Regions from separate parts of the Gordonia sp. LMA167 genome, predicted to be linked through region 1. Evidence: predicted binding sites of a transcription regulator. Region 1 holds the regulator's gene; the other holds the start of a gene.
The links. The regulator HspR, encoded in region 1, represses chaperone genes until heat shock. The targets are predictions, from matches to a motif close to ANNTGAGTNNNNNNNACTCANNT.
Positions count from the first base shown of each region.

Region 2: the regulator HspR is predicted to act here: its motif matches at 7,317-7,339, upstream of clpB (ATP-dependent chaperone ClpB).

Region 1 covers NZ_CM176708.1:6,778,889-6,794,844, forward strand. Annotated here, with positions in the region: gene ACVT6V_RS30460 (hypothetical protein) at 1-1,643, opposite strand, end outside; gene ACVT6V_RS30465 (hypothetical protein) at 1,966-2,259, shown strand; gene ACVT6V_RS30470 (TetR/AcrR family transcriptional regulator C-terminal domain-containing protein) at 2,421-3,041, shown strand; gene ACVT6V_RS30475 (acyl-CoA dehydrogenase family protein) at 3,260-4,945, shown strand; gene ACVT6V_RS30480 (FAD-binding oxidoreductase) at 5,115-6,485, opposite strand; gene ACVT6V_RS30485 (intradiol ring-cleavage dioxygenase) at 6,652-7,617, shown strand; gene ACVT6V_RS30490 (serine/threonine-protein kinase) at 7,792-8,709, shown strand; gene ACVT6V_RS30495 (amidohydrolase family protein) at 9,152-10,279, opposite strand; gene ACVT6V_RS30500 (FAD-binding oxidoreductase) at 10,425-11,576, shown strand; gene ACVT6V_RS30505 (hypothetical protein) at 11,670-12,776, opposite strand; gene ACVT6V_RS30510 (heat shock protein transcriptional repressor HspR) at 12,843-13,241, opposite strand; gene dnaJ (molecular chaperone DnaJ) at 13,241-14,437, opposite strand; gene grpE (nucleotide exchange factor GrpE) at 14,966-15,601, opposite strand; gene dnaK (molecular chaperone DnaK) at 15,598-15,956, opposite strand, start outside.
Region 2 covers NZ_CM176708.1:6,395,658-6,411,613, reverse strand. Annotated here, with positions in the region: gene ACVT6V_RS28765 (intradiol ring-cleavage dioxygenase) at 115-1,032, opposite strand; gene ACVT6V_RS28760 (maleylacetate reductase) at 1,068-2,138, opposite strand; gene ACVT6V_RS28755 (IclR family transcriptional regulator) at 2,353-3,936, shown strand; gene ACVT6V_RS28750 (Gfo/Idh/MocA family protein) at 4,093-5,169, shown strand; gene iolG (inositol 2-dehydrogenase) at 5,226-6,236, shown strand; gene ACVT6V_RS28740 (sugar phosphate isomerase/epimerase family protein) at 6,268-7,137, shown strand; gene clpB (ATP-dependent chaperone ClpB) at 7,409-9,961, shown strand; gene ACVT6V_RS28730 (MFS transporter) at 10,232-11,776, opposite strand; gene ACVT6V_RS28725 (TetR/AcrR family transcriptional regulator) at 11,920-12,567, shown strand; gene ACVT6V_RS28720 (dihydroxyacetone kinase family protein) at 12,584-14,218, opposite strand; gene ACVT6V_RS28715 (DNA-3-methyladenine glycosylase I) at 14,499-15,095, shown strand; gene ACVT6V_RS28710 (PPOX class F420-dependent oxidoreductase) at 15,140-15,520, shown strand; gene ACVT6V_RS28705 (maleate cis-trans isomerase family protein) at 15,596-15,956, shown strand, end outside.

The DNA.
Region 1 (15,956 bases):
AGTGGGCTGAGCACCTTCTCGAGAGTGCCGATCGGGTCGCTCAGAACGCCCCCGCTGGGGTCCTCGATCTGGGCCAACTGGAACAGCATCTGGGGTGTCAGGGTGATGACGGAGGTGGGTACGTCACCGAGCAGCTGCGAAATGCCGTCCGGGATCGCGGAAGACGTGCCCGACGGTGCCGAACCCACTTGGAATCCAGGGAGTCCGACACCCATGAGCGACGGCCCGCTCATACCGAACCCGCTGGGACCGGCGTTGACCGAGCCCAGTGAATACACCACGGGCACAGTCACATCACCGAGGGTGATCGTGGCGATCGTCCATCCGGAGTTGTACGCGAAGCCATCCGGTCCGAGGTGACCGGACTCCAACAGCGAGGTCTGCTGCGCGCCGAGCCCCAACCCGGGCAGCGACCAGGTCGACGAACGGCTCCCGAGCACTGAGTCCACCGACTGGCCGCTGGTCGTCACGAGGCCGGGGCTGAGTTGCGTCCCGGTGGTGAACAGGTTGTCGGGCAGGCTGACGCCCGCGGCGTAGAGCGGGATGGTGGCGACCTGATCGTCAGCGCCGCCCACCCCGGGTACGACAACCTGGGTCGCGGCGGCCAGCCATCCGGCCTGGCCGCCGAGCGGTCCGCTGTAGACGCCGCCCGCCTCGCGCTGGATGATCGAGAATCCACCCACCTCGATGCCGTCGAGTGCGGACAGCGCGTTGGCGACTCCGGTGTTGGGGTCATAAGTGGTGGTGTAGACCAGGTCGCCGTTGGCGTCGGTTTTCTGTACCCACTTCACGCAGAGGAACCCGCAACTCTTCCACGATCCATTCGCCACCACCAGCGCATCCGGCTCGTTCAGATCCTGACCGAACAGATCCTTGAGCTGCTCCGAGGTGATTCCGTCCATGGTCACGCGATCCTGGTTGACCCACGTGGTGCCGCCGGCGCCCAACCAGCTGAAAGTTCCCGTCCAGTTCGAGGTGGTGCGGCTGCCGGTCCAGAAGCCCAGCGTGTCGTCGATCGACGGGATTCCGGTGAGTTGGCCGGCATGTTGGTCAACTCGGTCATTGCCGACGACCCCGGCGACGTCGGCCGTTGTGTTGCGCAGGGCCGTGTTGACGTTGACGAGATTGAGCTGGACCAGCGCCGATCCCATCTTCGTGTACACCGTCGCCCCGCTGCCGAGGGTGTCGGCCAGCGGGAGTGCGGCAAGGGCCTGCGCCACCTGCGGGCTGATCCCGGACAGCGCGGTCGAGGCACCCGGAACGTGGCTGGTGTCGGGGACGGCGAGCAAGAGTTGGCCGCCCTGGGTGAGCGCCTCGAGGAAGTTGAGCTGCTCGGTGCTGGTCGACGACTCGCTGGTGACCACCGGCACCCAGCCCTCGGGCAAAACCGACCCGGCCGGTGCCAGCATCGCGATCTGGGTACGCCCGAGGTTGTCGGCGATGGCGATCAGATTCTCGACGGTGGTGTAGCTGTTCTGTGAGATCGCCTGCGCCTGGATTGTCTCGGCGCCCGCCGCACCCGTGGCTCCGACGCCGACCGCGATACCGGCGCCCAGGGCCACCACTGCCTTCTGCACACGCCGCGACTTCCGGACCTCGCTACGCTCCTGCGCTCGCCGCGCTTTCCGGTTGCCTGCCAGCATGATGTAGTTCCCTCCCGATCACCGATTGACCCCGCGTCAACACGGCGATTGAAGATATACAGGACGTGCTTAGCGATCGAGAACTTCGGGCGGGCTGATTACCTCATTTGGGGGAACAGGGTTACCGACGAAGAACTATTGCACTTCCCCATGTCGTCGACTCGTTCTATCGACGGCCGAAACGTTCGGCCGCGTGAGCAAAGGACTCGGCCATGAACACAACCTCGATCGACGTCGACCGCATTCCAGTATCCGGCGACTTGGACGCAACCCACACTGCTCATTCCGCGCCGGCCTGGCCGGCAGGTCCGGCGTGACTCGAGTGATTACGCGAGCAGCGTCCACCGCAGCACTGTCCCTCGGCATTCTCCTCGGCGGCACCGCAGTCACCTCGGCCGGCGGCACGCTGCCCGACGGCAACGGCAACACGCTGTGCAAGGGCTTCGGCCATTGCATCATTCTTGAAACCGAATGCGCTGGTATGTACATCGACTACGTCGACCCGCAAGGCACGACCTACGGCAAGTGCTCACCCAAGAAACATAAGGCGATGCCGGGGTTGGTGGCACCCGTCCCACGAACCGCACCAGACGGAGCTTTCCAGGCACCCTCGTAGCAGGTCCCCTCGCGGTCGGCAGGGCCTGCAGCCGACCGCGAGACGGCGGCCGCCGGCGGCCGATCAGCGCGGTGCTGCTGCTCCGGTGGTGCTGCTGTTCTGTGCGCGCGATCCACGATTTATTGTTTGCCATACAAACAACTATGTGCGACGATTCTCGGGTGACCACCCCCGCACGCGCCACCCGTGAAGCCGGCAAGGCAACGCGCCTGGCGCTGCTCCGCGCCGCCACCTCGGTGTTCACCGAGCACGGCGAGACCGCGTCAGTAGCGCAGATCTGCAAGCAGGCCAATACCTATCCCAACCAGGTCACGTACTACTTCGGCTCCAAGGAACACCTGTTCGTCGAAGTGGCCTGTGCCGCAGTTCTGCGCGCCGGACGACACGCCGAAAACGCCGCCCAGGCCGCGACGACCGTCGGCGAGTACACCCACGCACTGATCTCCACACTGCTCGGCGAGCAGGCACGCAACGTCGAACTGTTCACGACAGCGATGTCGATGGCGTCGCGGCGAGCCGACCTGCGCCCTGCGATCGCGGAGACGCTGACCGTGCTGCACGAGCGCGGCGCCGACGCACTGATGCGCACGCTGGTGCGCACCGGGTGGGAATTGCGGGCACCCATCGACGTCGAGGCAAAGGCCTTCTGGTCGGCGATCTTCGGGCTCATCATCCAGCAGGCAGCGGCAGGCACCGAGCTCGACAGCGACATCGAGGGCGCCGTCAAGATCGTGTTCACCAATCTTCAGATTCCCGACAGTGTTCTGCAGCATGCGATCTAAGGGGTCTCGATACGGTGCTCGCCTCGCGGCTCGCACCTACTCGACCAGCGGGAGCTTCTTCGGTGGTCGAGTAGCCGTCGAGCCGCTAGGCGAGACAGCGTATCGAGACCAGTCGCAACAGGTCTCGATACGGCCACTCACTTCGTTCGCGACCTACTCGACCAGCGAAAGAACTCGCGACCTCCTCGACCAGCAGCCAAACCCCGAAAGGCAGCCACATGACCCACTCCACCGAGACCACCGCGCACCCACTCCCCCACACAACCCACACCGTCTTCAACCAGTCCGCGCCACGCGTCGACATCAACGAGTATGAACTCAACACCGTTCTGCGCGAAGCGGTCACACGCCACGACGGCGGGTGGGCCGACGACGAACTCCGCGAGATCGGCGAGCTCGTGGGCAGCGCCCAGTTCCAGCACGATGCGCACCTGGCCAACACCATCACGCCGGTGCTGCACACCCATGACCGCTGGGGCAACCGGATCGACGAGGTCGAGTACCACCCGTCCTATCACCGCATCATCTCGGCGTCGGTCGCGCACGGCAGCCACACCCGCTGCTGGGCCGATCCACAGCCCGGCTCGCATGTGGTCCGCGCTGCCGGGTTCATGTTGTTCGGGCAGATCGAACCCGGGCATGCGTGCCCGGTGTCGATGACGCATGCGGTAATCCCGTCGCTTGAACTGCAGCCCGACGTCGCCGTCCAGTGGGTGCCGAAAGCACTGTCGCGCAGCTACTCCCCCGACCTGAGCGCCGACAAGCAGTCCGCGATCTTCGGGATGTCGATGACCGAGAAGCAGGGCGGCTCGGATGTGCGCGCCAACACCACGGTCGCCAAGCCGGTCGCGGGTGGCGGCCCGGGCGGCGAATACCTGCTGACCGGCCACAAGTGGTTCTGCTCGGCACCCATGTCGGATGCCTTCCTGGTCTTGGCACAGGCGGAAGGTGCCGGCGGCGAAGGACTCTCGTGTTTCCTGCTGCCGCGCGTCCTGCCGGACGGCACCCGCAACGTGTTCCGCATTCAGCGTCTCAAGGACAAGCTAGGCAACAAGTCGAACGCGTCGTCGGAGATCGAACTCGACGGCACGGTCGCGGTGATGGTCGGCGAGCCGGGCCGCGGAGTCCGCACGATCATCGAGATGGTCGCGCAGACCCGCCTGGATTGCGTGCTCGGCAGCGCCGCCGGGATGCGACAGTCGGTGGCCGAGGCCGTCTGGCACGCTCGTCATCGCGCCGCGTTCGGTGCCACGCTGGCCGACCAGCCGGCGATGACCGCGGTGCTGGCGGACCTCGCCCTGGAATCCGAAGCCGCCACGGTCACCGCGATCCGGCTGGCTCGCGCCCACGACGAGGATGCGAGCGATCAGGAGAAGGCCTTCCGCCGGCTGGCCACCGCCGTCGCCAAGTACTGGATCTGCAAGCGCGGACCACACCACTCCTACGAGGCACTGGAATGCCTGGGCGGCAACGGCTACACCGAGGCGTTCCCGTTGGCGATGCGCTACCGCGAGCAGCCGGTGATGGCCGTGTGGGAGGGCTCGGGCAACGTGATCGCGCTCGACGTCCTGCGCGCGATGACCCGCGAACCAGAGTCGGTCGCCGCGTTCGACGCCGAGATCAACAAGGCGCTCGGCGCCAACCGCACCCTGGACCTGCACCTCGAGCGCCTGCGTGACCAGCTCGGTGAGCTCGCCCGGATGGACACTGCCTCGGCACAGGGACATGCCCGCCGTGTGGTCGAGTCGATGGCCCTGGCGCTGGAGGCGTCACTGCTCGTGCGCTACTCCCCGGCCGCGGTCTCCGATGCGTTCATCGCCGCGCGTCTCGGCGCGGATCGCGCCTTCGAGTACGGCGCGCTGCCCACCGGCGCCGACCTGGGCGCGATTCTTTTGCGGCACTGAAGTTTTGCGGCCATTCGTGACGCTCGGCTAGCGCCTCGCTTCCTTCGAGACGCTCGCAAACTCGCTCCTCAGGACCCCGCCTCAGGGAGCGGATAACGCTCGGGCGGGCATTGTCCCGCCCGATCCCTGAGGAGCCCGCGAGGAACGAGTGAGCGTCACGAAGGGTCGCTCAGAGCAGCACACCCGGATTCAACAGGCCTTGCGGATCGAGCGCCTGCTTGATCCGCGCGGTCAGTTCCATGACGTCCTCGCCCACCTGGTTCGGCAACCACGCCTTCTTCAACCGACCCACCCCGTGTTCGCCGGTGATGGTGCCGCCCAATGCGATCGCGAGGTCCATGATCTCGCCGAACGCCGCCTGGGCACGCGCGGCCTCGTCGGGGTCGGAGGGGTCGAACACGATCAGCGGGTGGGTGTTGCCGTCGCCGGCGTGCGCGATCACCGAGATCATCACCCGACGTTCCGCGGCGATCGTCGCGACACCGTCGATCAGGGCCGGGAGCTGCGGGAGCGGTACGCCGACGTCTTCGAGCAGCAGCGAACCGAGTTTCTCCACTGCGGGGATGGCGGCACGCCGGGCCGCGGTGAATGCCTCGCCTTCCTGCGGGTCGTCGGTGGCGAACACCTCGGTGGCACCGTTGTCCTCGAACGCCCGCTGGATGATCTCCACCTCGGCGGCACCGGCGGGCCCCGGCGCATCCGACTGCGCGACCAGCAGCGCGCCGGCCTCACGGTCGAGGCCCATCCGCAGCATGTCCTCGACGGCGTTGATGGACACCGAGTCCATGAACTCCAGCATCGCCGGCCGGATCTGAGCGGTGATGGCCAGCACCGCCTCGCTCGCCTGATGCACGGTGGCGAAGCTGCCGACGACGGTCGACGCCGGTGCCTGCGGCGGCAGCAGCCGCAAGGTGATCTCGGTGACGATGCCGAGCAACCCCTCACTGCCGACGAACAGCTTGGTCAACGGCAGACCGGCGGAGTCCTTGAGTTGTTTGCCACCGAGACGCACCGCCCGGCCGTCCGCGAGCACCACCTCGAGCCCGAGGACATAGTCGGTGGTGACGCCGTACTTCACACAGCACAGGCCGCCGGCGTTGGTGGCGACGTTCCCGCCGATCGAGCAGATCTCGAACGATGACGGGTCCGGCGGATACCAGAGATTGTGCGCGGCAGCGGCGGCCTTCACCTCGGCGTTGAACAATCCCGGCTGGACGACGGCGGTTCGGGTGGCGGTGTCGATGACCAGCTCACGCATCTTCTCGGTGGAGAGCATCAGCGCGCCGTCGACCGCCGTCGACCCACCCGAGAGGCTCGTGCCCGCTCCCCGCGTCACCATCGGCACCCCGTGCCGCGCGCACCATCGGACGACGGTCTGTACCTGGGCGGTGGTGGTCGGACGCACCAGGGCGAACGGCGTACCGGCATCCGGGTCCTGCGCTCGGTCCTGCCGGTAGGCGGCGAGGATGTCGGGATCGGTGACGACCATTCCGTCCGGCAACTCGGTGGCGAGGGACTCCGGGGTGACGACTTCGGTCATGATCCCAACTGTATGCCCCGCCGTTCGCCCGATTCTTCAACACCGCGAGGCCGCCGGAGTGACGACGCCACGCTCACCAGGCGGAAAATTGCGACGACACCGACTCACAGCAACCCCGCAGCTCATCTGCTCGATGTCCGAAGTGTCGGGTTGTACCGTCACTCACATGCCGCCTGAACCACCTGACCACGACCGGGGACTGCGGTTCGATCTGCAGTCGCTGACCCGGCGACGCATGTTCGCCCTGTTCGCCACCGGTGCCGTGGCCACGACCGCGGCGGCGTGCGGATCGGACTCGTCCGGCGGTTCGTCGGGCACGTCGTCGGCGTCTACGTCGAGCGCCGGTACCGATGCGTCGGGCACGGCGCAGGGCTGCGCGCCCGCCGCTCCCGAGGAGACCGCGGGCCCCTATCCAGGAGACGGCAGCAACGGACCCAACATCCTGATCGCCTCGGGCATCGTGCGCAGTGACATCCGGTCGAGCTTCGGCGACGCCTCGGGCACGGCGGAGGGCGTGCCGGCCACCATCACCATTCGGCTGAAGGATCTCGTCGACAACTGCACACCGGGGCAGGGCATGGCGGTCTATGTCTGGCACTGCGACCGCGACGGCAATTACTCGATGTACAGCCAGGCCGACGCCGACCAGAACTACCTGCGCGGAGTCCAAGTGGCCGACGCCGACGGCATGGTCCGTTTCACGTCGATCTTCCCGGCCTGCTACGCGGGCCGCTGGCCACACATCCACTTCGAGGTGTTCGATTCGCTCGAGCAGGCCGTGGCCGGATCGGATGCGCGACTCACCTCGCAGATCGCGCTGCCGCAGGATGCCTGTGATGCGGTGTTCGACCACGACAGCGCCTACGCCCAGAGCATCACCAATCTGTCGCACGTGACGTTGGCGTCGGACAATGTGTTCGGCGACGGCTGGGATGCGGAGCTGGCCACGGTCACCGGCAGACCCGCCGACGGCATGACCATCGACATCACCGTCGGGGTCGCATCCAAAGCCGACAACCAGCAGCAGATGGGTCCGCCCCCACCGGGTGGGCCGGGCATGCCCGGCGGCCCAGGAGGACCGATGCCGAGTCCACCCGGTGGGCGCGGCGGACCGCCGCCTCCGGGAACCTGAGGTTCTCAACCGCCCTGACCGGGCAAAATGGGTTGGGTGAGCGATATGAACGGGTACATCCAGGACGCGGAGAAACACTGGCCGTCGCGCTCGACACAGGTCCGGGATACCGGCCGCGCCGGGGTGACCACCCGCCACCGCGCCGATCGTTCCTGGCCCGACTACCCTGACGTTGTGTTCGGGGCGGGTGACCTGGTGGGCGGCTACGCCATTGACAGCTACCTGGGCAGCGGCAGCAGCGCCGAGGTCTACCGCGCCCACCGGGGTGATGATCCCGATCCGGTCGCGCTCAAGGTCCTGCACACGCGACCCAACGACCAGCAGCGCATGCGCGAACGCTTCGATCGGGAGTTCACCATCGCCTCGCTCCTCGATCACCCACACATCGTCGACATGTATTCGCGGGGCGAGATCGACGCCGCGGACGTCGATGACGAGAACCGCACGCCGGCAACGGTTCTGTGGATGGCGATGGAGTTCATCGACGGAACGTCGGCGAACGAACTGATCACCCACCACCCGACCGAGGCCGGGGTCGCGACGATCACGGACATCGGTGAGCAGATCGCCGCCGCCTTGGACTACGCCCATCGTTGCGAGGTCTTGCACCGAGATGTCAAACCCGCAAACGTGATGGTCTCCACGAGCGCCGAGCAGACGCGCGCCGTGCTCACCGACTTCGGGATCGCCCAATTGCTCGATGACGCCCGTCCCCTGGCACGCAATGGCCGGGTCCAGGGGTCGATCGCCTATGCCGCCCCGGAACTGCTGACCGCACAACGGCTCTCCCCGGCCACCGATCAATATGCCCTGGCCGCGAGCATGTTCGAGCTGCTCACAGGTGATCCACCGTTTCCGCGGGCGACTGCGTTCGCCATCACCTACGCCCATCTCCACGATCCGGTGCCCGCGCTGACCAAGGCTCATCCGTGGCTGCCGTCGTCGTTGAACTCGGTGTTCGTCAAGGCGCTGGCCAAGAACCCTGCCGATCGCTATGACACCTGTGCGGAATTCACCGACATCATCCGGCGTGCGTTGCGGGATGTCCCGGTGCCCGAACCGGCACGGAGGCGCGGGTGGTGGACGCGGTGAGCGCTTCGCGCCACCTTTCGTTCGGGTGAATGCCGAGGCACCGTATCGAGACCACCACACCGGATCTCGACACGCCCTCGCCCAGCAGGAGGGCACCCAACCGCTGGTCGAGTAGGCGCCGAGGCGCCAGCCGAGGCACCGTATCGAGACCACCACCGAATCTCGACACACCCAACCGCTGGTCGAGTAGGCGCCGAGGCGCCAGCCGAGGCACCGTATCGAGACCACCACCGAATCTCGACACACCCAACCGCTGGTCGAGTAGGCGCCGAGGCGCCAGCCGAGGCACCGTATCGAGACCACCACCGGATCTCGATACGCCCTCGCCTGGCGGCTCGGGCTACTCGATCAGCGGGTGGGGCTACTCGATCAGCGGGTGGGCGTCGACTACTCGATATCAGCGGGTGGGCATCGACCACTCGATCAGCGGGTGGGTCGGCAGCTAATCCTCGATCCGGTACACCCGCAATGCATTCTCTCGGAAGACTTTCCGCAGCACATAGTCGCCGCGGGGTGAGATCAGGTCGATGAGGGCACCGATGATCATGTCGAGCGACGCGTTGGGTTTGTCGATCGGGAAGTTGGAGCCGAAGATCACCCGGTCCGCGCCGAAATGGCCGAGGACATGCTCGACGAGAGGCCCGATCATCTCGGCGAGCGTGCCTCGGCTGCCGACGTTGCCCCACCGTTCGCGCCCGTAGCCGAGCACGGGCAGTCCGAGACCCGACAGCTTGACCATCACGTTGGGGCAGGCGGCGACGGTGATCATCCGTTCGCGCCACAGGCGCAGGATGTCGGCGCGCGCCCCCGCCGTCGCCCCGGTCCGTGCGCCGACCGGACCGAACACCCCGACGGGCGCGCCGATGTGATCGACGACGATGGTCACCTCCGGGTACTCGCGCGCCAGGGTCACCACATCGTAGAGCTGATGGGAGTACACGAAGGCGTCGAAGACCAGCTTCCGCTCGGCGACCTCGGCGAAACCCTTCAGAAAGGCGGTCGAGGCGAGAATGCCGTCGCTGTCCGCGCCGTTGCGGATCTTGGGGTCCGGGTGGCGCGTGGTGATCCACCGGATGCCGCGCATGCGGTCGGTGAGCGCGGCGTGCTCGTCGAGCAGTTCCGGAAACCTTTCGGAGCGCGGATCGGCATGCGCGACGATCGCGCCGAGACGGGGCGCCGACCCGAGCCCGAACGGCAGCCCGACCACGTAACGGGTCTCCTCGACCGCCGAGCGGCCCGCCGGGGACTCCGAACCGCCGGCTGTGTCGTCGCCGCGCCAGTGCGACTCCATGTGCACCACCGTGTCGACCCGAACGCCGGCAATCGGCGGAACCATGACTGCGTCGGCCAGATACTGCATCGGCTCATAGACCCGCGCCACCGTGCTCGGGGTCAGCACGTATTCGCGGTCCGCCTGCGACACCACCATCGGGAACACCCGGTCCCCGAACGACGGGACGAACCGATACAGCCGCGAGAGTCGGTTCGCCGCCCATGGTGTGCTCCGCGGATTCCACTGGTGCAGATGGGCATCGACTATGCCCGGAATCACGCCATCGAGCGAGCTCACCTACCCGAGATTGCCACAGTTGACGCGGACCCGACATCGAATGATCGATCGTAAGTCACCGTCGCTCGACCGTTAGGGTGACTAGAGTCTTTCGGGATAATCGGGTCGACGCGGAACAACGGATCAACGGGGAGGTGAGTGCGACGTGGCCAGTCACTCTCGGCACACGCTGCATCACCTCCGTGACCTGATCAATCGCGACCCCGACCGCTTCTCCACCAACATCTACACGCGGATGTTCTCCATCGACCCGGACCTCCGGGAACTCTTCCCGGCCGTGATGGCGGGTCAGCGCGATGCGTTCTTCCGGGTGATCGACCATGTGCTCGACGTCGTGCCGAGCGAAGCCGGGCATCAGGAGCTGATCGAATTCCTGGCGCAACTCGGCCGTGACCACCGCAAGTACGGCGTGCGGCCCGAGCATTACGGCATCATCTACCAGGCGTTGATCGCCGAGTTCGCCGCGATCCTCGGCGATTACTGGGACGACGAGGCGGCGCAGACGGTGACGCAGGCGATGATGCTGACCACCGGGGTGATGCGCGGAGCCGCCGAAACCGCGCCCCATCCGGCGTTGTGGTCGGCGCAGGTCGTGGAGAAGTTCCGCATCACCCGTGACCTGGCGGTGGTCCGGCTGCGCACCGACGCGCCGCTTCGGTTCGACGTCGGCCAGTACCTCGAGGTTCAGGTTCCGCAACGCCCCAAGGTGTGGCGCAATCTGTCCCCTGCCATCCCCCCGAACCCGGCGGGCGAACTCGAGTTCCATGTCCGTGCCGTGCAGGGAGGAACGGTGAGCTCCGCGATCGTCGGTGAGACGCGGCCCGGCGATGTCTGGTATTTCGCTCAGGGCCACGGCACGCTGCACGTCGACCGGCAGCGGCCGGTGCTGATGGTCGCGGGCGGGACGGGCCTGGCGCCGCTGCGAGCGCTGTTGATCGAGATGTCGAAACGGGCCGACTCGCCGCCCACCCACATCTTCTATGGGATGCGGTACCCGGGCGAGCTGTATGACCTCGCGGTGCTACGTCGGATCGCGGCGACCAATCCGTGGCTGACGGTGACCGCGGTGTCGGAGGAGACTGCCGATCCGTGGTGGATCACGTCGATGGCGACGCCGGAGGCATTGGGGATCGAGCACCGGATCGGCACCCTGGCCGAGGTGGTCGCCGGGTCAGGCCCGTGGGATGACCATCAGGTCCTGATCGCGGGGTCGGCGAAGATGATCGACACGACCCGTCGCCGACTGCTCATCGCGGGTGCGCGGGCCAGCATGATCCAGCACGACCCGGTCGGCTGACGGTCCGAGCTTCCTCCCCCGGGTATCGCCAAACTCTCCACCAGCCGGCGGGGGACCTGCCGATACCAGGGGAACGAACAGAGCGTCTTCGCGTCAGGGCGGGCCGTAGGTGGTGCCCGGGCCGCCGCCGAACACGGTCTCCGTCGTCGTCTCGGTGACGGTGACGGTCGGCGCATCGGTGGCGGTCTCGGTCTCGGTTTCGGTCTCGGTGGCCGTCGACGTCTCGGTGACGGTCTCCCGCTGAGCGCGCACCGTCGTGGTCGCCACCTCGGTACGGACCTGTGTCACCGGTTCGGCAGTGCGGGTCACGGTCGTCGGTGGCGCGGTCTCGGTGACCGTGGACGTCGGGGCCGCGTCTTCGTCGGCAGCGTCGACCCCGGCGAAGACGGCCGACGCTGCGATCGCGCCGAGGGCCAAGGCCGCCACGATCGCTGCGCCGATCAGCCACCAGCGACGGTTCGACGACGCTCCGCGCACCGCGGCAGTGGGTCGCACCGCGAGTGTGGCCGCACCGACGGCAGCGGCGAGCGCCGGTTGGTGGGCCACCGTGACCGGGCGCGCCAGTGCGTACTCGAGGGCCGACGCCGCGCCGGGCACCTCCGCCCCCGGGCCGGTACACACCACCGACGTCACCGACGAACCGCCGGGTGCGGCCACCACCGCGTCGGCGACAGCACTGGCATGGGCCGGATCGGTGACGGGACCGGGGGAACCGTAGGCGAACTCGGCCGTGCCGAGCACCTCGCCGGTCGCCGAGTCCAGTGTGACCACCGACGATCCCGGCGACGGGACCGCCGCGCGGTCCAGGTCGACGACGGCGATGATGCCGCGGCCGGCGACCACCGCGCGGGCCGCCTCGGCAAGGGCGCTCGGCGAGTCGGTGACGAGAACCTTGTCGTACCAGCCGGGCCGAGACGTGCCGGGCGAAAGATTCGACTGCAGATAGCTTTGCGTGGCCGGCCGCGCACAGGCGATACCGATCCGATCGATCTCGTACGGCACGGAATCCACGAGCTCGTGGATCGCGGTCTCCGAACTCTGTGCCGACGGATCGGGCAGCTCGACCAGGTTGGTGGCGATGATCTCGCCGTCTGGGCCACGGACGATGGAGGCCACCTGATCCTCGACGACGGAGATCCCGAGCACCGACCCGGCCGAGGGCGAGCCGCCCCCGAAATGGGCGCCCTTCGTCTCGGCCATGTCCTCAGTCCTGTCTCCGGCGACGTTTCGTCCCGAGTCAGGGTAGCGGGTGGGCGATGTCGCCGATCAGTCGGCTTTACGCTTGCGCCGCGGCTGCCACACCACCAGCGCGCTGGTCCGTGGTACCGGCACCAGTTCGCCGCCACGCCGCTGGGACGCGCTGTCGAGGTCGGCCTGGAGTTCACGAACCCGCTGCTGGAGCGCGTCGACCTGATTGCTCAGGTCGATGATCCGCTTGATCCCGGCGAGGTTCACGCCCTCCTCCTGGGACAGGCGCTGGATCTCGCGGAGCAGTTCGACGTCGCGCGTGGAGTAGCGCCGGCCGCCGCCGCTCGTGCGTTGCGGCGTGACCAGACCGAGCCGGTCATAGGTGCGCAGTGTCTGCGCATGCATGCCGGCGAGTTCGGCGGCGACCGAGATGAGGAACGTCGCGGCACTCTCGTTCTCGAAGTCGCGCGCCATCATCATCGCCCCCACCCGGCGCGGGGATCGAAACCGGCGGCCTTCTCCGCGGCGGCGTACTGCCGCATCGCTTCGGCGGCCGCGTCGTCCAGTTTCGGCGGTACGGCCACCTTGACGGTGACGAGCAGGTCACCGGCGCCGCCGGACCGCTTGGGCACCCCACGTCCTCGGACCCGCAGGGTGCGGCCGTCGGTGGTGTTCGCCGGGATCTTGACCCCGACGGTCCCGTCGAGCGTCGGCACCGACACCGTCGCACCGAGCACGAGCTCGGAGATGCTGACGGGCAGCTGCACTTTGAGGTCGTTGCCGCTGCGGGTGAACACCTTGTCGGCGGTGACGTGCACGACGACGTACAGGTCGCCGGACGGCGCTCCGCGACGGCCCGCCTCCCCCTGGCCGGCCAAGCGAATGCGCTGGCCGTCCTCCACGCCGGCGGGAATGCGGACATTGATGGTGCGGGCGCGGACCTTCACACCGGTGCCCTCGCAATCCGAGCACGGATCGTCGATCCGTGACCCGGTGCCCTGGCAGTCCTGGCACGGTTCGCTGAAACCGAACGCCCCCTGGTTGCGGCTCACGAACCCGGAACCGTTGCAGTTCGGGCAGACCCGCGGACTGGTGCCCGGCTTCGCGCCGCTGCCATGACAGGTCGTACAGGGAGCCGGGCTGGTCACCCGCAATGGGACGGTCGTACCCATCGCGGCGTCCTTGAACGACAACGACGTCTCGGTCTCGAGGTCGTTGCCGCGCTTGGGCCGAGTGGCCGTCGAGTTGCGCGGGCCGCGGTTGAACAAGCCCTCGAACAGGTCGCCGAATCCGCCGCCGGCGCCGCCCGCGTCGCCCCCGCCGAACAGGTCGCCGATGTTGAAGTCGGCGCCGGTCGACGTCGTGTAGGTCGTTCCCCCGCCTCCGGGGAAGCCCCCGGGGAACCCGTTGCCTCCGCCGCGGAATCGTCCGCCGGCGAACATGGCGCGGGTCTCGTCGTATTCCTTGCGCTTCTCGGCATCGGACAGCACGCTGTGTGCTTCAGACACCCGCTTGAATCGCTCTTCGGCCGCGGTGTCACCCGGATTCGCATCGGGGTGCAGCTCGCGAGCGAGCTTCCGGTAGGCCTTCTTGATCTCTTCAGCTGAAGCGTCAGAAGCAACGCCCAGGTCCTTGTAGAAGTCGTGTTCCAACCACTCTCTCTGCGGAGCCACCAGACGTCACCTCCTTCGATATGTCAATTGTCTGGATGAAGTTGTCCTTGTTCAGTTGTCGTTCACTGCTCCCTGAGGAGCGAGCCGAGCGTCCCCGCCCCCTGAGGTGCGAGTTTCCCCGCCCCCTGAGGAGCGAGCCGAGCGTCCCCGCCCACTGAGGAGCGAGCCGAGCGTCCCCGCCCCCTGAGGAGCGAGCCGAGCGTCCCCGCCCCCTGAGGAGCGAGCTTGCGAGCGTCACGAAGGGCGCCCCTTCGTGACGCTCGTCGCTAGCGCTCCTCGCTCCTCAGGGAGCGGGGTGGTCGCTAGCTCTAGCGCTCCTCGCTCCTCAGGGAGCGGGGTGGTCGCCAGCCCTAGCGCTCCTCGCTCCTCAGGGAGCGGGGTGGTCGCCAGCCCTAGCGCTCCTCGCTCCTCAGGGAGCGGGGTGGTCGCCAGCCCTAGCGCTCCTCGCTCCTCAGGGACCGGGTGGTCACTCAGGGAGCGAGGAGGTCACCAGCGCCCCTCGCTCCTCAGGGATCGAGAAGGGTGCGCTTATTGTGCACCAGTCTGTTCAGTTGCATTGCTCGGTGTATCAACCGGGTCGGTGACCGTGACCATCGCGTGACGGATCACCTTCTCGCCGAGCCGGTAGCCGGTGCGGTACACGGCACCGATGACCGGCTCCGCGCCCTCACCGTCGTGCTGGACCGCCTCGTGCAATTCGGGGTCGAACACGTCGCCCGGTTCGCCGAACTTGGCGAGTCCCTCGCCGGCCAGTGCGCCGGCCAGTTTGTCGGCGACACCGCGCAGCGGTCCGCTCTCGAGGTCGCCGTGCTCACGGGCACGGTCGAGGTCGTCGAGAACCGGCAGCAACTTGTCGATGAGGAGCTGCTTGCCATAGGCGACCGATCCCTGCTTCTCCTCGGCAGCCCGCCGCCGGAAGTTGGCGAACTGGGCCCGTTCTCGTTGCAGGTCCGCGGTCAGCTCGGCCACCCGCTCGTCGGCGACGTCGGCGGCTGTCTCGCCCTCGTCGGGCGCCGCATCCGTAACCGGCTCGGCTTCCGCCGGGCCCGGTCCGGCGGCCGGATCCTCGCGCACCTCACCCGTTTCCGGGTCGATGCGACGACGATCGGTCACCGTGACCGGTTCCTCGGCAGCGTGCGTGCCGTCCGGCCCGCCAGCGGTCACTTGTTGTCCCCGGTGTTCGACGGCTCGTCGACGACCTCGGCGTCCACCACGTCGTCGCCGCCGGCAGTCTCACCTTCCGGTGCGCCACCGTTGGGCGACTCCGCAGCCGATGCCGCATAGATCGCCTGACCCATCTCCTGCGACTCGGTCGACAGCTTCTCGATCGCGGCCTTGATGGCGGCGATGTCGGTGCCCTTCAGAGCCTCCTGAGCCTCCGCGATCGATGCCTCGACCTTGTCCTTGACCTCGCCCGGCACCTTGTCCTCGTTGTCCTTGAGGAACTTCTCGGTGTGGTTGACCAACGACTCGGCCTGGTTGCGGGTCTCGGCCTCCTCGCGACGCTGACGGTCCTCGT
Region 2 (15,956 bases), 380 kb from region 1:
GTTTGCAGAGAGGTGGTTACTTCTGTAGTGGTGCAGTCTGTTTCAGTTGTGTCGGGGGTCAGAGGTCAGCGGTCAGAGGTCAGCGGTCAGAGGTCAGAGGTCAGCGGTCGGAGGTCAGCGGTCAGGGGCGAGCACGATGTCGAAGCGAGCGCGGGCCCAGTCAGATCCGTTCAGGTCGCGGCCGTCGGGTGTGGGTGTGCCCGGGCCCTGTGGCACGAAGTCCTTGACGAGCGATTCCTTGACGCCGAAGACGGTGTCGGAGGTGAGCAGTTCGTCGCCACGGACGAAGATGTGGGTGACAAGTGTGCGCCGCCCCGGGGCCGACACCATGAAATGCAGATGTGAGGCCCGCATCGGCGAGCGTCCGGTCGCGGCGAGCATTCTGCCCACTGGGCCGTCGTGAGGGATGGGGTACGGCGTCGGGGTCAGTCCCCAGAATCGGAAGCCGCCTTCGTCGTCGCTGAACAGATGTGCTCGACCGCTGACGCGATCGTCGCCGTACTGGACGTCGTAGAAGCCGTCGTCGTCGGCTTCCCACACCTCGATCCGGGCGTTCGGGACGGGCGCACCGTCGAGGTCGCGGACGGTGCCCTCGACCCAGCACGGTTGGCCCGTTGCACCGCCGGCGATGTCGCCGCCGTTGTCGATGCGTGGAGCGTCGTCGACGAAGAAGGGCCCGAAGACGGTCGCCTCGGTGGCGTCGCCGACCGCCTCGTTGTTGACATTGATGGTCTGCATGGATGCCCCGAGCACATCGGACAACAGAATGAACTCCTGTCGGCGGTCGTCGGTGATGTTGCCGACCTCGGTGAGGAACTCGATTGCCGTGTTCCACTCGGATTCGGTCAGTCGCACTTCCCGGATGAACGCATGGGTATGACGCACGAGAGCCTGCATCAGATAGGTCAGACGTGGATCTTTGCACTCGGCGAAGGACTGCAGGACGTTGCGGGTCAGTCGCTCTTCGACCGCGTCCTGCTCAGGGCCGGGAGTCGGAATGGCGGTGGTGTGGGCGGCAACGGTGTCGGTCATGGTGATCTCGATCATGGTCGTGGGGCGGATGGTGGTCAGTGGCCGGCCGGGCGATCGCCGGCCCAGGCCGCGCGCAGCAGTTCTCGGACCGCAGCAGGAGTGACGGGCCGCGGGTTTCCGTACGGGCGGGCGGTCACCTCGTCGACGATGCGGTCGATGTCGTCCTCGGTCATGCCGAGTTCGGCCAGGGAGGCGGGTGCCCCCAGTTCGCGCGACAGCCGCCAGATCCGCGACGACGGTGCGCCGTTGCCGGGCAGCGCACGGCACAGCGCAGCAACTGCGGCGGGCGCTTCGGGTTCGTTGAAGGCCAGCGCGTGCGGAAGGACCACCGTGTGTGTTTCGGCGTGCGGCAGATTCAGCGTCCCGCCGAGCGCGTGGCACAGCTTGTGGTGCAGCGACATCGTCGTGGCGCCCAAGGTGGCGCCGCACAGCCAGGCGCCGTAGAGGGCTTCGCTGCGCGCATCGAGGCCGGTGGGATCGGCGACCACCCCGGGCAGCGACGCGGCCAGTGCGCGGACGCCTTCCTCGGCGAGCAACGACACGATGGGACTCGTATCGGGTGCATAGAGGCCCTCGACGGCGTGCGCCATCGCGTTGAACGCACTGGTGACCGACATGGCGGCGGGCAGTGTCGTGGTCAATTCCGGGTCGTAGACGACGCTGCGGGGCAGGACTGCCTGGTCCCGTCCGGTCTCCTTGCGGCCGTCGGTGGTCAAGCCCCAGACCGGCGTCATCTCCGAGCCGGCGTAGGTGGTCGGTACGGCGATGATCGGCAATCCGTGTTTGAGGGCGATCGCCTTGCCGAGGCCGATGGCCGAGCCGCCGCCGACGGTGACACAACCGTCCGCACCGAGGTCGGCCGCGGTGGCGGTGGCCTTTTCGGCGACCTCGGCCGGAACGTGCATGACGGCGTGCGGGTACAGACCGACACTGCGGTCACCCAACAGGTCCGCAATCTGCTGCGCGACATCGTCCTGCCCGGGCGAACACAGCACCAGCACGCGCCGGAGCCCGAGATGGTCGAGCTCCTCGGCCAGCAGGCGGCGGGCACCGGGGCCGAAGCGGACCCTCATCGGAAGCGATTGATAAATGAAGTCGTAGGTCATCGACGTGACCCCTCCTGCAGATTGTTCGGGAGATGTACTCTCATACAATGGACGAGGTGTTCGCACAGTACCACGGTTCTGATAGAAAGTGATACGGCTAACGTCGAATGACGAGAGACGCTCCGGGCAGCGCGGTATCAACCGCCTGCGTGGCAGGGTCGGATCGGCGATCGGCGTGCCGGAGCAGGCCCGACAACTTCAGGGATGAGGCGCAGTGAACTCCATTCAATTGCTCACCAAGGCGGGTCAGATCATCGACGAACTCGCCCGCTCGGGCCCGTCGACCCCTGCTGAGCTGGCCAAATCCGTCGATGAGCCCCGGCCGAGCGTGTACCGGATCGCCGCCGCACTCGAGCAGCTGGAGATCGTCCGCGGTGGCGCCAATGGTCGACTCGAACTGGGCCCGGGGTTGCTGCGCTGGGGCGACGCCGTCGTCGAGGCCTTCGTCGACCGGCGCGACCTGCACAAGCATTTGCGCTGGGTACGTGAACAGGTCGGTATGAACGCGTACTTCGCCGTTCCGGGGCCCGGCGGCCTGCTGTGCCTGGATCAGGAGGGCGGAGCGGTCGTGGACCTGCGCGACCTCGAGCCCGGCCGCGTGCTACCACCGCACGCGGGCGCGGCATCGCAGGTGGCCCTGGCGTTCGCGCCGAACGCGGTCCGAGAAGAGTGGCTGGCCTCGGCCGGCTTCGAGCCGCTGGCAGCCCGCACACCTACCAGTGTCGACGATCTCCGCGCTCGGTTGACGCTCACCGTGACGCGCGGGTGGAGCGTCACCGACAGCGAGATCGTCGACGGTATCGCATCGGTGGCGGTACCCGTACGCCGTGACGACCAGGTCGTCGGCGTGATCTCGGTCGCCGGTCTGCGGTCCAGCATCGTCCCGCAGGCCGAGTCGGCGGCGCAGGTCCTCGAGGTCGCGGCACGCGCGATCGCCGAGTCGATGGGCCGGCCTTCGTCGCCGGTGCCACGCGGCGGCCTGGGTGCGGCCGCTGTCGCCGAACGCAGCGGCCCACGCTCGCCTGCGCTGATCCTCAAAGCCGGGGCACTGATGGAAGCCCTTGCCGCAGAACGAGTTGCGACCTCTGCCCGACTGACCGAGCTCACGAACGAGCCGGCCAGCTCGGTGTATCGGATGCTGGCGTCCCTGGTGGACCTCGGCTGGGTGGAACAGATCACCCCCAGAGGTGCCTATCGGGTGGGGGGCAAGGTCCTCACCCTGGCCTCGGAGCTGGTTCGACGACTCGACATCCGCAAGGCTGCGCGCCCGATTCTCGAGGAGATCCACGGAGCCACCGGTGAGACCACGTTCCTGTGTGTGCGCAACGGCCCACGTGCCGTCTGTATCGAGCGCATCGACGGGGTGCGGGTGAACAGCACGGTGTTGCAGCTGGGACGCTCGCTTCCCTTGCACGTCGGAGCCGCCCCACGGGCGCTGCTCGCCTTCGAGGAGAAGGAGGCCTGGGACGAGTACGCCTCGATCGCCGCGTCGAGCGATGACCTGCGCCGCGACGCCGTGTCGCGGTCGGAGTTGTATGCACAGCTCGAAGCGGTGCGCGATACCGGGCTCGCGGTCAGTGACAACACCGTGACCCCTGGTATCGCAGCCGTCGGCGCGCCCATATTCGACCACTACGGCCGTGTCGCCGCGTCACTGTCGGTCAGCGGCCTCCGCGAGGGCATCCTCGCGGAGCCGGACGAGGGCCGGTCGGTATCCGAGTTGGTTGAGTGGGGCGCCCGAGAACTCTCGCGGTATCTCGGCTGGGTCGATCCGGCCGTGTCCGAGGCATCGTCTTGACCCGCGACGTGCCCCATGCCACACTTGGACGAGATGTCCACTAGGTGATAGTCGAGCCGGGCTAAGCGCCGCAGGACATGCACTCACCACCTGCTCGGACCCGACAGAGGTAACCGGCAGATAGCCCAGAGCATTGCCAGACAGGAGAACCCCACCGTGTCCGACACCATTCGCGTAGGCCTACTCGGTATCACTCATCCCCATGCGTCGGCCCGGGTGCGGGCACTGTGGGAGATCGACGGTGTCGAGGTGATCGCCGCCGCCGACGACGATTCCCGGTTGAAGTACTTCACCGACAAGTACGACCTCGAGGCGCGCGAGATCGACGACATCCTCGGCGACACCGAGATCGACGCGATCATGGTCCACTCCAAGAGCCGGGACATGGTGCCCCATGCGTTGCGTGCGCTCGCCGCAGGCAAATCGGTCGTCGTCGAGAAGCCGGGTGGCGGTACCGTTGCCGACCTCGAGCAGCTCCGCGACGCGGAGCTGCGGGCGCCTGCCAACCTGGTCCTGCAGGTGGGCTACAACGTGCGCCTGGCCGAATCGATCAATCGCGCCAAGGACCTGGTCGACAAGGGCGTCATCGGTGACGTCGTCAGCGTCTCCGCGCGCGGCGCGGCGCTGGCCGGGGAGCACCTCACCCAGCATCTCAATCAGCCCAATGACATGGGCGGCGTGTTGTGGATTCTCGGCTGCCACATGCTCGATGCGCTGGTGCACGTCTTCGGCGCTCCCGACTCGGTGAACGCGCGGGTGCACAAGTCGTCGAAGCTCTCCGACGATGCCAGCCGAGAGGACTCCGCGGCGGTGCTGTTGAACTACCCCGACATGTCCACGACATTCAGCTTCGACGGCCACGACCGCCTGGAATGGTTCGAGAGCTCAAACATCACGATCCACGGCACGAACGGGCTGATCGAGGCCGGCGTGCTCCCGCAGCGGCTGCGCGTGTTCGTCGACGAGGCACGCGAGGGATACCAGGCGGGGTGGACCGAGTGGACGCAGAGCTACTTCACACCGCCGTTCGCCCGGACCGAGGCGAACAGGTTCTCCGAACTGCCCGAACTGGAGAACATCAGCAACTTCCACACCGAGATGCGGGGCTGGATCAACAGCATCCGCACCGGCGCCCCGATCGTGTCACCGGTTTCTGATGCGCTCACCGTGGCCCGCATCATCGACGCCTGCTATCGGTCGTCGGCGGACCGAGGCGCCGGCATCGATCTGTAGTCGCCAACTCACACGTCACTCCGGGGCCAACACCCCTGCACTGCAAAGGATCACCCATGTCGAACGACAAGCTGCGCCTGGCCCTGTTCGGATCGGGCCGCATCGGCCACGTCCATGCCCGCAGCATCGCTGAAAACCCGGACGTCGAACTTGCGGTCGTCGCCGACCCGTTCCTCGATGGCGCACAAGCCCTCGCCGCGGCGACCGGTGCTCGCGCAGTCCAGGATCCCGAGGACGCGCTGGCGGAGCCGGGGCTGGACGGAGTCGTCATCGCCTCGCCGACACCCACCCATGTCGATCTCATGTCACGCGCTGCGGCCAAGGGGTTGGCAGTGTTGTGCGAGAAGCCGATCGACCTCGACATCAACACGGTGCGCGAATGCCGCGACTCGGTCCTCGCGCACGGCGTACCGATCATGCTCGGATTCAACCGCCGCTTCGATCCGGCGTTCGCCGCCATCCAGCAACAGGTGGCCTCGGGTGCGATCGGTCGGCTCGAACAGCTCATCGTGATCAGCCGCGATCCCGAACCCGCACCACGCGGCTACATCGAGGCGTCCGGCGGCATCTTCCGCGACATGACGATTCACGACCTCGACATCGCACGGTTCTTCGTTCCGGAGATCGTCGAGGTCACCGCCGTCGGCGCCAACGTGTTCAGCGATGACATCGCCGAGCTCAACGACTTCGATTCGGCGACAGTCACTTTGCGCGGCAGCAACGGCGAGATCGTGACGATCATGAACTCACGTCACTGCACCTTCGGCTACGACCAGCGACTCGAGGCCTTCGGGGCCACCGGCATGCTGTCGGCCGGCAACATCACGCCGACCACCGTGCGCCGATACGACGCCACCGGCACCGAACAAGCGCAGCCGTACTTCCCGTTCTTCCTGGAACGCTATGCGGCCGCCTACCGTGCCGAGCTCGATGCATTTGTCGCCGCCATCCGTACTGGGAAACCGTGCTCACCCGGCTTCGACGACGGCCTGCTCGCGCTGGCACTCGCCGACGCCGCCCTTGAATCGGCGACGACCGGCACGACCATCGGTATCCCGAAAGCCTGACTCCACCACGCACAGAAAGCTCAGCGACGCCATGTCCTCGAACTCCATCGAACTCCTCGCCACCTGCTGGACCAGTGCCGGCAACGTCAAGCCGCTCCAGGCCAGCGAAGTCAGTCCGATCCCCATCGCCGAACGCATCCAGGCAATCGCCGACACCGGATGGGCCGGCATCGGCATCGCTCAGGATGATCTCCGTGTTCTGCGCGACGAACCCGGCTTCGGCGCACTCGGCGAAGCGATCCGTGGCGCGGGCCTGCGGCACGTCGAGGTCGAGTTGCTCACCGACTGGTGGGAGACCGGCGACAAACGCGCCGCTTCCGATGACGTGCGCACACTGCTGTTCGGGGCCGCCGCCGATCTGGGCGCCGGCCACATCAAGATCGGCACCGCGTTCGGGACCGCGCTGGATTCGATCGACCCGCTCGTCTCGCCCCTGCGTGATCTCGCCGACGATGCAGCCGCCCGTGGAATCCGCCTGGCCATCGAAGCGATGCCCTTCTCGATGGTGTCCAGCGTGCCGATGGCAGCCGACCTCGTGCGGGCCGTGGACCGACCCAATTGCGGTGTGCTCGTGGATAGTTGGCATGTGTTCCGAGCCGGCACCTCGATCGCCGATCTCCGGGCGTCGCTCACCTCGGACATTCTCTTCGGCGTCGAACTCGACGATGCGGCCGAGACCGTGCGCGGCACCCTGTTCGAGGACACCCGGGATCGGCGACTGTTCTGCGGTGAAGGGTCATTCGATCTGATCGGACTGATCCAGGCGCTCGCCGACATCGGATGGGGCGGCCCATGGGGTGTCGAGATCATCTCCGAAGACTTCCGCGCGCTCGACGTGACGACCGCACTCGAGCGTGCGCGACGAACGGCCGCCGACGTCATCGCCAAGGCGCTGAACTGAGGATGCGTGTGGCAGACGTGCCCGTCCAGGCGGACACCTGCCACACGATGATGGCATACACCCGGGCCGCGGCCGGGCCAACCTGTCGGTGTGTGGATGCGCCGGATTCGGGGGAGCGGGCAGGCATCAATGAGTTACTGGAGACGCTAGAATGTGACCGTCATCACACCCTAGGCAAGACTTGAGTGGAATGCACTCAACTTTACTGGCGTTGCACCTCTCGAATGGCTCATACTTGAGTCTGTTGGACTAAAGAGAAAGGTACACGCGAGTGGACAGCTTCAACCCGACCACCAAGACGCAGGCAGCGTTGAGTGCTGCCGTGCAGGCGGCGGCCAGTGCTGGGAATTCCGACGTGCGTCCGGCTCACATCCTGGTGGCCCTGCTCGATCAGTCCGACGGCATCGCCGCGCCGCTGCTCAAGGCGGTCGGGGTGGACCCGTCGACGGTTCGCGCACAGGCCCAGGCTTTGGTGGACCGCGCCCCGACGGTGGCCAGCGCCAGCGCCCAGCCGCAACTCTCCCGCGAGTCGATCGCGGCGATCAGCGCAGCTCAACAGCTTGCCGGTGAGCTCAGCGACGAATACGTGTCGACCGAGCACATCCTCGTCGGCCTCGCGACCGGCGATTCCGACACCGCCAAACTCCTGGCCAACGTCGGTGCGACGCCGCAGGCACTGCGCGAAGCGTTCGTCGCGGTGCGTGGCAATGCCCGCGTCACCACCGCCGATCCCGAGCAGACCTATCAGGCGTTGGAGAAGTACTCCACCGATCTGACCGCGGCTGCGCGTGAGGGCAAACTCGACCCGGTCATCGGACGGGACACCGAGATCCGCCGTGTCGTCCAGGTGCTGTCTCGGCGCACCAAGAACAACCCGGTGCTCATCGGTGAACCCGGCGTCGGCAAGACGGCGATCGTCGAGGGCCTGGCCCAACGCATCATCGCCGGTGACGTACCGGAATCGCTGCGGAACAAGACGGTCATCTCGCTCGACCTCGGTTCGATGGTCGCGGGTGCCAAGTACCGCGGCGAGTTCGAGGAGCGCCTCAAGGCCGTGCTCGACGAGATCAAGGGATCGGCCGGACAGGTCATCACCTTCATCGACGAGCTGCACACGATCGTCGGCGCCGGTGCGACCGGTGACTCCGCGATGGACGCCGGCAACATGATCAAGCCGATGCTCGCCCGCGGTGAGCTGCGACTCGTCGGCGCCACCACGCTGGACGAGTACCGCCAGCACATCGAGAAGGACGCCGCCCTCGAGCGGCGCTTCCAGCAGGTCTACGTCGGGGAGCCGTCGGTGGAGGACACCATCGGCATCCTGCGCGGACTGAAGGAGCGCTACGAGGTGCACCACGGCGTGCGTATCACCGACTCCGCGCTGGTGTCGGCGGCGTCGCTGTCGGATCGCTACATCACCTCGCGTTTCCTGCCGGACAAGGCCATCGATCTCGTCGACGAAGCCGCCTCGCGGTTGCGGATGGAGATCGACTCGCGCCCCGTCGAGATCGACGAGGTCGAGCGCATCGTGCGTCGACTCGAGGTGGAAGAGGTCGCCCTGCAGAAGGAGACCGACGACGCGTCGAAGGAACGTCTGGAGAAGCTGCGCGGCGAACTGGCCGACCAGAAGGAGAAGCTCAACGAACTCTCGGCGCGGTGGCAGTCGGAGAAGACCGCCATCGACGCGGTCCGCGACCTCAAGGAGGAGCTGGAACGGCTTCGTGGTGAGGCGGATCGCGCCGAGCGCGAGAGCGACCTCGGCCGTGCTGCCGAACTCCGCTACGGCAAGATCCCGGGGCTGGAAAAGCAACTGGCTGCCGCGGTGGAGAAGACCGGCACCGATCCGGGTCAGGATGTGATGCTGCAGGAAGAGGTCGGACCGAACGACGTCGCGCAGGTCGTGTCGTCCTGGACCGGCATCCCTGCCGGACGCATGCTCGAAGGTGAGACCGCCAAGCTGCTGCGGATGGAAGATGAACTGGGACACCGGGTCATCGGCCAGAAGGAGGCGGTGCAGGCGGTGTCCGACGCGGTGCGTCGGGCGCGGGCCGGTGTCGCCGATCCGAACCGCCCGTTGGGCTCGTTCCTGTTCCTCGGACCGACCGGCGTCGGTAAGACCGAGCTCGCCAAGGCATTGGCGGAGTTCCTCTTCGACGATGAACGTGCGATGGTTCGCATCGACATGAGCGAATACGGCGAGAAGCACAGTGTCGCCAGGCTTGTCGGTGCACCTCCGGGATACGTCGGTTATGAGTCCGGCGGCCAGCTGACCGAGGCGGTCCGCCGTCGTCCGTACACGGTGGTGCTGTTCGACGAGGTCGAGAAGGCCCACCCGGACGTGTTCGACGTGCTGCTGCAGGTCCTCGACGAGGGGCGGCTGACCGACGGTCAGGGTCGAACGGTCGACTTCCGCAACACGATCCTGATCCTCACCTCGAACCTCGGTTCGGGTGGCGACAAGGACCAGGTGATGATGGCGGTGCGCGCGGCCTTCAAGCCGGAGTTCATCAACCGGCTCGACGACGTCGTGATCTTCGACGCGCTGAGCCCGGAGGAACTCGTCTCCATCGTCGACATCCAGTTGGCACAGTTGGGCAAGCGTCTGGCACAGCGTCGACTGGAGCTCGCGGTGACGCCGAAGGCCAAGGAGTGGCTGGCCGAGCGTGGTTTCGATCCGCTCTACGGGGCCCGTCCGCTACGGCGGCTGGTGCAGCAGGCCATCGGCGACCAACTCGCGAGGGCGTTGCTGGCCGGCGATGTTCACGACGGCGACGTGGTTCCGGTGAATGTCGGTGCCGACGGAGAGTCGCTGGTCATCGGCTGATCCGGGCCCTTCGTGACGCTCGCAAGCTCGCTCCTCAGGGAGCGGTGGGGGACGTCGGCAAGCTCGCTCCTCAGGGAGCGGTGGGTGACGTTGGCAAGCCCGCTGACGTCCCCCGATCCCTGAGGAGGTCCGGAGCGCTAGCGGAGGACCGTCACGAAGGGGCGCCCTTCGTGACGCATCCTCGCAGGCTCGGAGGCTCCTCAGGGAGCGGGTGGGTGACGCATCCTCGCAGGCTCCTCAGGGAGCGGGTGGGTGACGCTCGCAGGCTCGTCAGGCTGCGACGACGGCCGCGTTCTGGGGTTCGTCGCCCAACTCGTGTCGTCCCATTCGGATCATGCCGATGATGACCAGCAATGCGAGGCCCATGAACCCGGCGCCGCAATAGAATGCGACGTCGTAGCTGTGGATGCTCGCCGACATGAAGTCTTGCGGGTTCACCGGGACGGTCTGTCCGGTGGCCTGGTCGACCGTCATGGCGCTGCGGTGGTCGTTGGAGAACACCTGCGCCACAATCGTGCTCAGTAGTGCGATGCCGACCGAACCACCGACCTGCTGGGATGTGTTCACCAATGCGCTGGCCACGCCGGCGTCCCGTTCGTCGATGCGGTGCAACGCAACGGACTGCATGGACACGAACACCAGACCCATTCCGAGGGCGATGAGGAGCTCGCTGGGCAGGATGTGTGAGAGCCAGGTCGAGCTCGAGTCCAGTTGCGCCAGATACAGGTAACCCAGGATCCCCGACACGGTGCCGATCACCATCAACGGTCGTGGTCCGAACCGGGGGAGCAACGAGCTGGCCGCTCCGGCCGAGATGATCAGTGCTGCTGGGAAGGGTAGGAACAGGACGCCCGCCTTCAGCGGCGTGTTGCCGAGGGTGTTCTGGAAGTAGAAGCTCAAGAACAGGAACATGGCGAACATCGCCGTCGGGATGATGAACGCGATCAGATATGCCCCGCCACGATTCAGCTCACCCGGGATGCGCAGCGGCAGTAGCGGGCTGGCGCTTCTGCTCTCGATCAGCACGAAGGCAACCAGCAGTGCTGCGGCGGCCGCGAACAGCAGGATTGTTGACGTTGCGCCCCAACCGGATTCGGCCGCCCGGGTGAAGGCGTACACGAGGCTGACGAGACCTAGCGTGACAGTGATTGCACCCGGGAGGTCATAGGTGCCGGTGCGCGGGGACGGCCGGTCCCGGATCACCAGGGTCAGGCCGCCGATCGCGGCGATGATGGCGATCGGGGTGTTCACCAAGAGCGTCCAGCGCCACGAGAAGTACTCGGTGAGCGCGCCACCGGCGATCAAGCCGATCGCCGCACCGCCGCCGGACACCGCTCCGTAGACAGCGAAGGCGCGGGCCCGCTCGCGATGTTCGGTGAACGTGACGGTGATCAACGACAGTGCTGCCGGCGCGAGCATGGCCGCGAACACACCTTGCAGGGCGCGACCGGCGAAGAACGACATGCCGTCCCAGGCGAATCCCGCCATCGCGGAGGATGCGGCGAAGCCGGCGAGTCCGATCAAGAACATCCGTCGGCGGCCGAGGTAGTCGGCCATGCGGCCGCCCAGTAGCAGCAGACCACCGAACATCAAGGTGTAGGCGGTGAGTGCCCATTGACGGTTGGCGTCGGAGATGTCGAGGTCGGTCTGGGCGAAGGGCAAGGCGATGGTGATGATGCTGGCGTCGAGCACCACCATCAATTGAGCGAGGGCGATGACGCCCAGTGCCCACCAGCGGCGTGAGTTTGCCGGCGGTGGAGATGCGATTTCTGAGTGGGGGAGATCCTGTGGGATCGCAGTGTCGGAGGTGGTCAAGAGATCCTCGATCCTGAGAGGTGTGTAAGACCTGCCTCCAAATAATGGCAGAGTCAGACAGAAGGCGTCAAGAGACAAAATGCGGATACAGACAATTGGCTGTAGGCGCAGAAATTCTGCGTCAGACGAGTTACAATCTGCTCGTGACTGCCGTTGAACCTCGAACGGGCCAGGTCAAGGCCGGTCTCCGTGAACGCAAGAAGGAACAGACGCGCGATCGGCTGATCGCCGCGGCGCTGGAGTTGTGCGATACGCAGGGGTTCGAGGCGACGACGGTTGAGCAGATCTCCGATGCCGCCGACATCTCACCGCGAACGTTCAACCGTTACTTCGCGACCAAAGAGGACGTCATCCTGGCGCCGATCGAAGACATGATCGCCGCCATGGCCGCATCCCTCGACGCGCAGCCGCGTACCGGAAATGCGTTCGAGGCACTCGTCAACGCGCAAATGCAGATCTTCTGCGGTGAGTGCCCGACGGGTTCTGTCGATCTCGCTCGTTTCGAGACCATGAACCGGATCATTCAGACGGCGCCGTCGGTGAGTGGCCGCAGTACCGAACTCGCCGAGAAGAAGTTCCGGAGCATCACCGACAAGGTCGCCGAACGGATGGAACTGCCGTCCGACGATCCTCGGGTGCGGGTGACCGTCGCGGTGTACATGTCGCTCATGCACATCTCGATGGACACCTGGCGGTGCGGTGAGTCCGGAGCCATGACCGATTCGGCGGTGGCAGCGCAGACCCTGAAGTCCACCTATGAGACATTCCGCGAGGTCGTTCAGAACGTCTGAGTGGGTTCGCGCTGCGTCACCGTCGTGACGCGGCCGCCCGGTACAGCCACGAGATCACCAGTGCGCCCGGGTCGACGACGCCTCGGGCATTGTCGCCGACATAGCTGGCACGACCCTTGGAAGCAGTGGTGTCCCTGGTGGATTCGGCGCCCCCTTCCGCCTTGTCGGCCACGGACGACAACGACTCATCATCGGAGAGCGCTTGCGCGGCGGGACCGAGGGCATCGACGACGGTGTTGTCGCCGACCTGTGCGCCTCCGAGATCCTGAATCTCGGCCAGGGCAGACACCGTCCCTTCACGCAAGGCCCGCCCGAAGTCATCAGACGAAGCGAAAGCTGTTGCGAGCCCGCGGAAGAGAACGCCGAACACCGCACCCGATGTACCGCCGGCACGCACCAGGAATGACGTGCTGATCGCCGTCGACACCTCGGCATCCGACCCCCGCAGCGGCAGGTCGAAATGTGCAAGCGCCGCTTTCATGTTCGCTCCGAAGTCGCCGTCCCCGGCCTGCTGATCGAGCGCTGTCAGCTCGTCGATCGAATCCGTCACGCGCCGAACGAACTCGGACAGCCACGCCGACTCGTCTCCGTCGGACGCGCTGTCGTGTGGCTCGGCGAACGCGATGTGCGACACCGATGCCGGCCCGCGACCGATGTGTGAGGGCCACGCGGGCGCAGTGGTGTCGTCGTCGAAGCACTCGAGGATCTCGTCATCGAACCGGACGAGGGTGATCGAGAATCCGGTCATGTTCAGGGCGGTCACGAATGTCCCCACCATGGAGCGCTCGACCGTGATCCTGCGACGATCGAGATCGGTGACGACCTCGCCGAACACGAGGGAGAGCTCGAGCGGGTGCGCCGATCCGAGTCCGTTGACCAGGCAGATGACGTGGTCGTCCGCCGCCAGGCCGAGAGACTCGACGATGCGATCGATCATGCGCGCCACGAGCTCGCGTGCTGCGATGGCCTCGGTGCGGTCCTCACCGGCCTCACCGTGGATACCGACGCCGAATTCCATCTCGTCCGTGTCGAGTTCGAACGTGGGGGCGGCAGCGCCCGGAATGGTGCATGCCCGATACGCGACGGCGAAACTGCGCGAGTTCTCGGCGGTTCGCCGTCCGAGTTCGGCAACCCGCGCGAGTTCGTCACCGCGTGCCGCGGCGGCGCCACAGACCTTCTCGACGATGATGGTGGCGCCGGTGCCCCGGCGGCCCGGTCCAGATTCTGACTCGGTCGCGACGTCGTCGTCGACGAGGACATGATCGGTATCGACCTCGTCGCGCAGCATGTGTCGAGCAATCCGGAAGTTCATCACGTCGCCGGTGTAGTTCTTGACGATGTGGAGCACACCGCGGCCCGTGTCGGCCCATCGGGTCGCGCCGACGACCTGCACGGCGTTGGGAGAGGTGAAGACCAGACTGGGGCATGCGGCGTCGAGCATGCCTGCCCCGATCATCCCGGAATGCATCGGCTCGTGTCCCGAACCTCCGCCCGAGATCAGGGCGACGCGAGGGTCGTCGTCCCTGTCACGGCGGTACAGGAATCCGGGATCGGGCTCCCACGCGATCGACGGATTGGCCGCAAGGAGACCGCGAAGCGCGTCGGTGATGAAGGTGTCGGGCCGGTTCAGGACGTACTCGTGAGCGGACACGTCTCCAGGGTAGGTGCCGGGTCTCGATACGCTCCTCACTTCGTTCGTCACTACTCGACCAGCGGTTGGGGCTGCTCGCTTCGTTCGTCGCTACTCGACCAGTGGTTGGTCGCTGCTCGGGCAGTGGTTGGGCTGCTTACCTCGTTCGTTGCTACTCGACGAGCGGTTGGTCGCTGCTCGGTCGGTGGCGGGGTTCGCGCCGTGTTCGTAGTGGATGAAACCTCCTGGCTGTCGGGGGGCGGCGGTAGGGTGCGGATGTCGATCAACACGAGGAGCCTGCATGTCGTTTGTCATCACCGGAAATGACGGCGTGACACGGTGCGGGTGGGCTGGTGTGGAGCCGGAAACCACCTACCACGATGAGGAATGGGGTTTTCCACTCGAGGGAGACGATGCGTTCTTCGAACGCGTTGCGCTCGAGGGCTTCCAGTCCGGGCTGAGCTGGCGCACCATCCTCAACAAGCGGGAGAACTTCAGAGCGGCGTTCGCGGGTTTCCAGATCGAGAAGGTGGCCCGCTTCGGCGAGGCCGACGTCGAGCGTTTGCTGACCGATGCCGGCATCATCCGACACCGAGGCAAGATCGAGGCGGTCATCAACAACGCCCGCCGCGCGGCGGACCTGATAGACGAGGAAGGTTCGTTGCCGGCCTACTTCTGGCAGTATGAGCCGCAGGCTGCTGTCGAACCCCAGTCACAGACCACCTCGCCCGAGTCGATCGCCCTGTCGAAGGATCTCAAGAAGCGTGGCTGGAAGTTCGTCGGTCCGACCACCATGTTCGCGCTGATGCAGGCCAGTGGGATCGTCAACGACCATGCGGAAGAGTGCGTGATCCGTCCGCGAGTCGATCAGGCTCGGTCGTCGGCGCCACGTCGCTAGCGACGATTGACTTCAAGTCGACATGAGGTCCTAGCGTTCGGTGCATGGACGACACCACACTCATGAACGACGAGGTCCTCGACTACCTCTCGACCCAACGGCTCGGACGACTCGCCACCGTCGATCGTGCCGGCGCACCGCAGAACAACCCCGTGGGGTACCGCATCAACCGGGACCTGGGCACCATCGACATCGGCGGCTGGAATTTGACGAAGAGCCGCAAGTTCCGCAACCTCGCGCACAACGACCGCGTGGCCTTCGTCGTCGATGACATCGCGTCGCTGAAACCGTGGCGGGTACGGATGGTGGAGATACGCGGCCGCGCCGAGCGGATCGTCGGCGGCGTCACGCCCGGATCGGGTATGGACGACGCGCTGATCCGGGTGCATCCGGAGCGCGTGATCGCCTTTGGAATCGGTGACTGACCTGCGAATATTGCGTAACACAAATGTCACCTCCCCTGGATTGTTGACAATCCGACAATGTGTCATCATTCCTGCATGAAACCGGTGGAAGTCGCAGGCGTCCCACAGCAACAGGTGGGTATCGGGATGGTGTGCCCCTTCGACATGGCGCTCGACCGGGAACTGTGGCGGTGGATGCCGGATTCGGTCTCGCTGTACTTCACTCGGACGGGTTTCATCGATGCCCCGGTCGACGTCGACCTGTGCCGTGATCTGAACAATCACGCCGAGATCGCCGCCGCGGTGCGCAGCGTTTGCTCCGTCGGGCCGCGAGCATTCGGATACGCCTGTGCGTCAGGAAGTTTCGTCTATGGCATGACCGGCGCGAAGGAACTGTCGCACTGCATGATCGCTGCCGGCGCGCCGGCAGCCGTCACCACGTCGGAGGCGCTCGTTC